DNA from 2 places in the Vibrio sp. nBUS_14 genome. Region 2 is predicted to be linked to the other one. Evidence: predicted binding sites of a transcription regulator. Region 2 holds the regulator's gene; the other holds the start of a gene.

Region 1 (3,423 bases), 520 kb from region 2:
CTAGCTCAACATCTAGGCCGTACTGCTCTTTTGCTACTTTAGCTGCAACTTCAGCAACCTGTGCTTCAGCACCTGCCATTACGCCAACTTTTACTTTAGAAGTATCAACTTCTTTGTCACCACAACCTGCTAGTACTAGCGCTGATGCCGCGGCTGCGATAGTAAGTAAACCTTTAAGGTTAAATTTCATAATAATCTCCTTTTAATAACTCTTTATTGATCAATAGCTCGCTATTAATGCATAACGCTGTCAGTTTTTATCTGTGGTCAACGCGGCGAACTAATGAATCACCGATTGATTGAATAATTTGTACCAGCACAATCAACATCACGACCGTCACAGCCATGATAGTCACATCATAACGGTGGAATCCGTAACGAATAGCGACATCACCTAGGCCGCCACCACCTACGGTACCTGCCATTGCTGAGTAGCTCACCAGCGTTACTAATGTAATCGTTACTGAGTTGATGATAGTCGGTAGTGCTTCAGGAAGCAGAACCTTATTGATAATTTGTGTTGGTGTCGCGCCCATTGATTGAGCCGCTTCTACTAGACCTGTTGGTACTTCTAGTAGCGCACTTTCGATAAGTCGAGCCACGAATGGGATAGCGCCAATCGTTAGTGGCACGATCGCTGCTGTTGTACCAATGAAGGTACCAATCAGCATCTTAGTTAGTGGGATAATCGCAACCATCAGTACTAAGAAAGGCACTGAACGACCCACGTTGACAATCGCACCGAGAATTTTGTTTAGCTTGGTGTTCTCTAACAGACCACCTTTTTTAGTCGTGTGTAGAATCACGCCTAATGGAATACCGACAGCAAAGCCAACAATGCCCGCAACGGCAACCATGTAAAGCGTCTCGCCTGTTGCGCCTAATAGAAGGTTACCGTTAAGGCTGATCCAGTCAGCAATCTCGTTGAAACTAAAGGACATAACCAAGCACCTCTACTTTTACATTGTTGTCGCGTAGGAATTGAATAGCAGCATTATCATCGGCTTCATTACCGAACAGTTCTGCGACCATCATGCCGAACTTAACACCGCCTGCGTAATCTAGATCTGAGCTTAAGATGCTGACATCGATATTAAATTTACGTGCAATTTGCGTCATTAGCGGTGCATCAACGGTTGCGCCAGTAAACTCAAGACGTACCAACGGGTAACTACTGTTTACGCGAGTTTCTTGCAAGCGTGCTTGGTAATCTTCAGGAATGGTCAGATCCAAGGTTGAGCGAATAAATTGATGCGCCAGCTCTGTCTTAGGGTGTGCAAAGATGTCACCGACGGTGCCTTTCTCTACTAATTCACCACCGCCAATGATCGCCACTTCGTGACAAATGCTTTTCACTACATCCATTTCATGAGTAATAAGTAGGATAGTGATGTTCAGCTTGCGGTTGATTTCACGCAGCAGCTCAAGAATAGATTGAGTCGTTGCAGGGTCCAGTGCACTGGTCGCTTCATCACACAACAATACTTTCGGGTCAGACGCCAGTGCGCGAGCAATCGCAACACGCTGCTTTTGACCGCCGCTTAGGTTAGCAGGATAGGTATCACGTTTGTCTGATAGGCCTACAAGGTCAAGTAGCTCACTGACTTTCGCCTCAATAACCGCTTTATCTTTACCCGCAAGCTCTAAAGGCAGTGCTACATTGTTAAATACAGTACGAGAAGACAGTAGGTTAAAGTGTTGGAAGATCATGCCGATGTTACGACGCGCTTCGCTGAGTTCTGATTTGCTGAGTTTTGTTAGGTCAATACCGTCAACAATCACTTCACCTGAGGTTGGGGCTTCCAACATGTTTACACAGCGGATTAGGGTACTTTTACCTGCACCTGAAGAGCCAATGACTCCAAAGATTTGACCTTGAGGAATGTGGAGGTTGATATCTATTAAGGCATTGATTTCTTTAGTGCCTTGATAGAAAACCTTGTTGACTTGATTCACTTTAATCATAGGGAAACTCGTGCAGGTAAAACAGAATAATATATCGATAGCTCGTTCGATTTACAGACGATGCTATGGTGTTCTATGATCTAAGTCAATAGATATTTTTACGTCTAGACGGCTAAACGTTGATTGTGTTGCTAAGGTAGAAACAAATCGTTAACGAACGCTAAACTAAATAGATAGTGATGAAGCAAATAAAGCGTGTAATAATTAATGATTAATAGAGAGTTGATAGAGAACTGAATTTTGTCTAAACCGGCTGTTTTTTTAGATCGTGATGGTGTGATTAACGTTGATCACGGCTACGTACATGATGAGCATGACTTTGAATACATCGATGGTGTATTTGAAGCGGCGAAAGCGTTTAAAGATATGGGCTATTTATTGGTACTAGTGACCAACCAATCTGGTATTGCTCGTGGCAAGTTTAGCGAAGATCGTTTTCTTTCTTTGACACAGTGGATGGATTGGAACTTTGTCGATAATGGCGTTGAGTTAGATGGTATCTATTACTGTCCTCATCATCCTGAACACGGCATTGGCGACTACAAACAAGATTGTGAATGTCGCAAGCCTAAACCAGGCATGTTCATTTCTGCTCGTGACTTTCTGAAAATTGATATGGCGAACTCTGTCATGATCGGCGATAAAGCCGAAGACATGATGGCAGCAGAAGCTGCTGGTGTTGGTACTCGAGTATTGGTGAGAACCGGTAAACCCGTGACTGAAAAGGGTGAGGCACTTGCCAGTGTCGTGCTGGATAGTATTGAAGATGTACCAGCATATTTGAAAGGCTAAACACAGACCTATCGCTCAGTATGCAAATGAGTGTTGTTCACTATATTTACCCACTCTATAAATATGAGGAACGAAGTATGAAAAGTATGTTAGTAGCATCTCTATGTTCAGTTGCATTAGTCGGGTGCTCTAAATCAGCAGCTCCTGAGACTGAGAGCGCAACATCAGATAATCAATTCGTGACTTATCAATGTGAGTCTGACGTTTCGTTTGAAGTGGCTTACCTTGATAATGAAAAAGCGGTATTACGTCTCCCTGAGAATGAATACCGTCTGACTCAAGTTCCAGCAGGTTCAGGAACGAAATACATCTTAGATAATGGAACTTCTGAACTGATTAACAGCGTCACTTTACGTACTAAAGGTGACAATGCACGTCTAGAACTTGGCCGTGTCGTCTATCGAAATTGTCAAAAGTAAGTCATAGTAACTGCTAGGATTTACAAACAGTTAAGTGAGGGATTATGCCCTCACTTTTTCTTCTCTCCCCTTTAACGTTAGACTTTTTATGAGCAAAAAACTCACTATTCTCGATATTGCTAAGCTGTCCGGTGTTGGTAAGTCAACCGTATCACGCGTTCTGACCAATGATCCAAAAGTGAAACCTGAAACCCGTGAAAGGGTGGAAAGAGTAATTCAAGAATCTGGGTATACGCCTTCAAAGTCT
Region 2 (3,423 bases):
CGAGCGCTTCAACAAACTCAATCAAACGGTTGGTCGTTTTACCTGCTGCCGATACAACGACTAAGTCGGTTGCTGATGAGTATTCTCTAAGAATGTTGACCACGCGTTGGTAACATTCAGGGTTCGCTAAACTGCTGCCACCAAATTTATGTAGCTGGCGAAAGGTTGTCATTATTAACCCTCCCCTTCAACGATAAAGGCTTGTGTTCTTTCGAAGGCTTGCTTGAGATCGTCAATTAGGTCTTCTGCATCTTCAAGGCCAACAGAAAGGCGCAGTAGTTGTTGAGAAACACCCGCTTCTGCTAGAGCGCCTTCACCCATAGCACGGTGAGTCATCGACGCAGGGTGACAAATCAAGCTTTCAACACCACCCAGTGATTCAGCCAAAGAAAATAGCTCTAACTTATCGACAAAATATTTAAGTGCTTCAAAAGAGCCCGCAAACTCAAAGCTCAACATGGAGCCAAAGCCCAACTGCTGTTTCTTGGCAATCTCGTGACCTGGATGTTCAGGAAGGCTTGGGTGGTAAATCGTACCCACTAGAGCTTGTTGTTGCAGATCCGTCAGAATTTCACGTGAACTTTCTTCGTGAACACGCATACGCGCACCTAGCGTACGAATACCGCGGAGCGTCATGTAGCTATCAAATGGTGTGCCGGTTGCACCAATACAGTTGCCCCACCATGCTAGTTCTTCAGCGTGCTCTTCAGTTTTCGTCACAACAACGCCACCAATAACATCCGAGTGTCCGTTGATGTATTTAGTGGTTGAGTGAATAACAAAATCAGCCCCCAGCTCTAAAGGCTTTTGGAACACAGGCGTCAAAAACGTATTATCGACAGCAACCAGAGCACCCACTTCTTTCGCTTTGCGGCAAGTTTCTGCAATATCAACCACACGAACTAATGGATTCGATGGTGTTTCAATTAAGATCAACTTTGGCTTAAGCGCGATCGCGGCATCCAGCGCGGCTTGATCCGATTGATCAACAAAAAGAACTTTGAAGTCACCTTTAAGTGAGCGTGTATTAAACAGACGGTAAGTGCCTCCGTAGCAGTCGTGCGGTGCGATAATAAGATCATCGCCACCTAAGAAAGCGGAAACCCATACGTTAAGCGCCGAAGTACCACAGTTAGTAACAACCGCGCCTTTACCAGATTCAAGCTCAAACAGTGCCGTTTCTAATAAACCACGGTTTGGGTTACCGGAACGGGTATAGTCATACTTTGGCACTTCACCAAAAGCGGGAAATCCATAGTTAGTCGAAAGATAAATTGGTGGGACAACGGCATGGTGTTGCGTGTCTGACTCGATACCAGTACGTACTGCGATGGTTGCTGGCTTCCGGCTGCTCATAGGTGTTTCCTTACAAGTTTTACGTCTGAGAATCACAGCTGCTTGTCGGCATTTTTCGGCTGTGTTAGATATATGTTATTCACTTTACTTTCACAAAACCGAGACGTCAACACTTCTAGACGTCTATATGTCTTTGCTTATGGCAGTAAATCCCGCTAAAATCAGCACTATTAATTTATTCTAACAACTAAAGTGATGAAGGTACGCAATGGCCGACTGGAATGGTGAATACATAAGCCCATATGCTGAGCATGGAAAGAAAAGCGAACAAGTAAAGAAAATTACAGTTTCTATCCCTCTAAAAGTGTTAAAGGTTCTTACTGACGAGCGCACTCGCCGCCAGATTAATAACCTACGCCATGCAACAAACAGTGAGCTACTGTGCGAAGCCTTTCTACATGCGTACACAGGCCAACCACTACCAACGGATGAAGACCTTCGTAAAGACCGTCCAGACGATATTCCTACTGAAGTGAAAAAACTGATGACAGAGATGGGTATCGAATTCGAAGCGTTCGACGAAGAATAAAAACACCTCAGTCACTGCCTTCAATATTGATTCGCGATAACTGAACCCTATTTGTCACATCTACCACTACGCCCTCTATAACTGCGCAGTTAATAATAGACATAAAATAACCGACTCCTAATGGGTCGGTTTTTTATTATTCTTTTCACTCAATAGAGCAACCGCTATAAAGCTATAACAAACTATTAAGCCATATAGTTAGCAGGCATCTCAATACGAGCAACACCAGACTCAACCGCCGCTTGCGCAACTGCTTTTGCAACGCGAGAAAGTAGACGTGGATCCATTGGCTTAGGAATGATGTAACCTGTACCAAACTCCAATGCAGTCTCACCCGCAGCGGCTAATACTTCAGCTGGAACTTCTTCTTTTGCTAGTTCACGAATCGCTTTAACTGCCGCTAGCTTCATCTCGTCATTGATTTCGCTTGCACGCACATCGAGTGCACCACGGAAAATGAATGGAAAACAAAGTACGTTATTTACTTGGTTAGGGTAATCACTACGACCTGTACCCATAATAAGGTCAGAACGAACTTCGTGAGCAAGCTCAGGCTTGATCTCTGGATCTGGGTTTGAACATGCAAACACAACTGGCTTATCAGCCATCAGCGTTAGTGCTTCAGCTGGCAGCAAGTTAGGGCCAGATACGCCTAAAAACAGATCAGCGCCTTCAATAACATCTTCAAGTGTGCGCTTATCCGTGTTATTTGCGAACAACGCTTTGTACTCATTCAGATCTTCACGACGAGTATGAATTACACCTTTGCGGTCCAGCATGTAGATTTTCTCACGCTGAGCGCCACACTTAATCAGCAATTCCATACAAGCAACCGCTGCTGCGCCAGCACCCAAACAAACGATTTTACACTCTTCAAGTTTCTTACCTTGAAGCTCAATCGCGTTCAGCATACCTGCTGCCGTTACAATCGCAGTACCGTGTTGGTCATCGTGAAATACAGGCACATCACAACGCTCAATTAGACGACGTTCAATCTCGAAACAGTCTGGTGCTTTAATGTCTTCTAGGTTAATACCACCGAATGTATCTGCAATATTCGCAACCGTATCAACGAACTCATCGATTGTGCGGTGTTTTACTTCAATATCGATAGAATCTAAACCAGCAAAACGCTTAAACAGTAGCGCTTTACCTTCCATTACAGGTTTAGAAGCAATAGGACCAAGGTTACCTAGGCCAAGAATCGCAGTACCGTTAGAGATAACAGCAACCATGTTGCCTTTACCTGTGTACTTATAGACGTTATCAACGTTCTGTGCAATCTCGCGAACAGGTTCAGCCACGCCTGGGCTGTATGCAAGTGCTAGATCTTCTGCAGAGTTTGCAGGCTTCGTCAGTGCTACGGCAATTTTGCCTGGAATTGGGAACTCATGATAATCAAGAGCTTGCTGACGGAATCGTTCTTGAGGCGATAATTCTTGAGAGGATTGATCTTGGCGGCTGTCTTCAGACATAGGTGTAGGTTCCTAGGATATTATTATTTGGGGGATCATGTTCATGTTAATGGATGTACTTCA

What was found. Region 2 encodes MetJ, which represses methionine synthesis genes. Its sites were predicted from a motif close to TTAGACNTNTANANGTCTAA; they were not measured.
Region 1: metN (methionine ABC transporter ATP-binding protein MetN) is a predicted target of MetJ. The motif match lies at 2,062-2,081, and genes of this name have one in related genera.

What each region holds. Positions count from the first base shown of each region.
Region 1 is NZ_CP179206.1:2,911,141-2,914,563, reverse strand. Features, by position in the region: gene ACMAZD_RS13705 (MetQ/NlpA family lipoprotein) at 1-190, opposite strand, end outside; gene ACMAZD_RS13700 (methionine ABC transporter permease) at 258-941, opposite strand; gene metN (methionine ABC transporter ATP-binding protein MetN) at 931-1,965, opposite strand; gene gmhB (D-glycero-beta-D-manno-heptose 1,7-bisphosphate 7-phosphatase) at 2,206-2,757, shown strand; gene ACMAZD_RS13685 (MliC family protein) at 2,835-3,176, shown strand; gene treR (trehalose operon repressor TreR) at 3,265-3,423, shown strand, end outside.
Region 2 is NZ_CP179206.1:3,431,384-3,434,806, forward strand. Features, by position in the region: gene ACMAZD_RS16195 (bifunctional aspartate kinase/homoserine dehydrogenase II) at 1-172, opposite strand, end outside; gene ACMAZD_RS16200 (O-succinylhomoserine (thiol)-lyase) at 175-1,356, opposite strand; gene metJ (met regulon transcriptional regulator MetJ) at 1,565-1,885, shown strand; gene ACMAZD_RS16210 (malic enzyme-like NAD(P)-binding protein) at 2,071-3,360, opposite strand.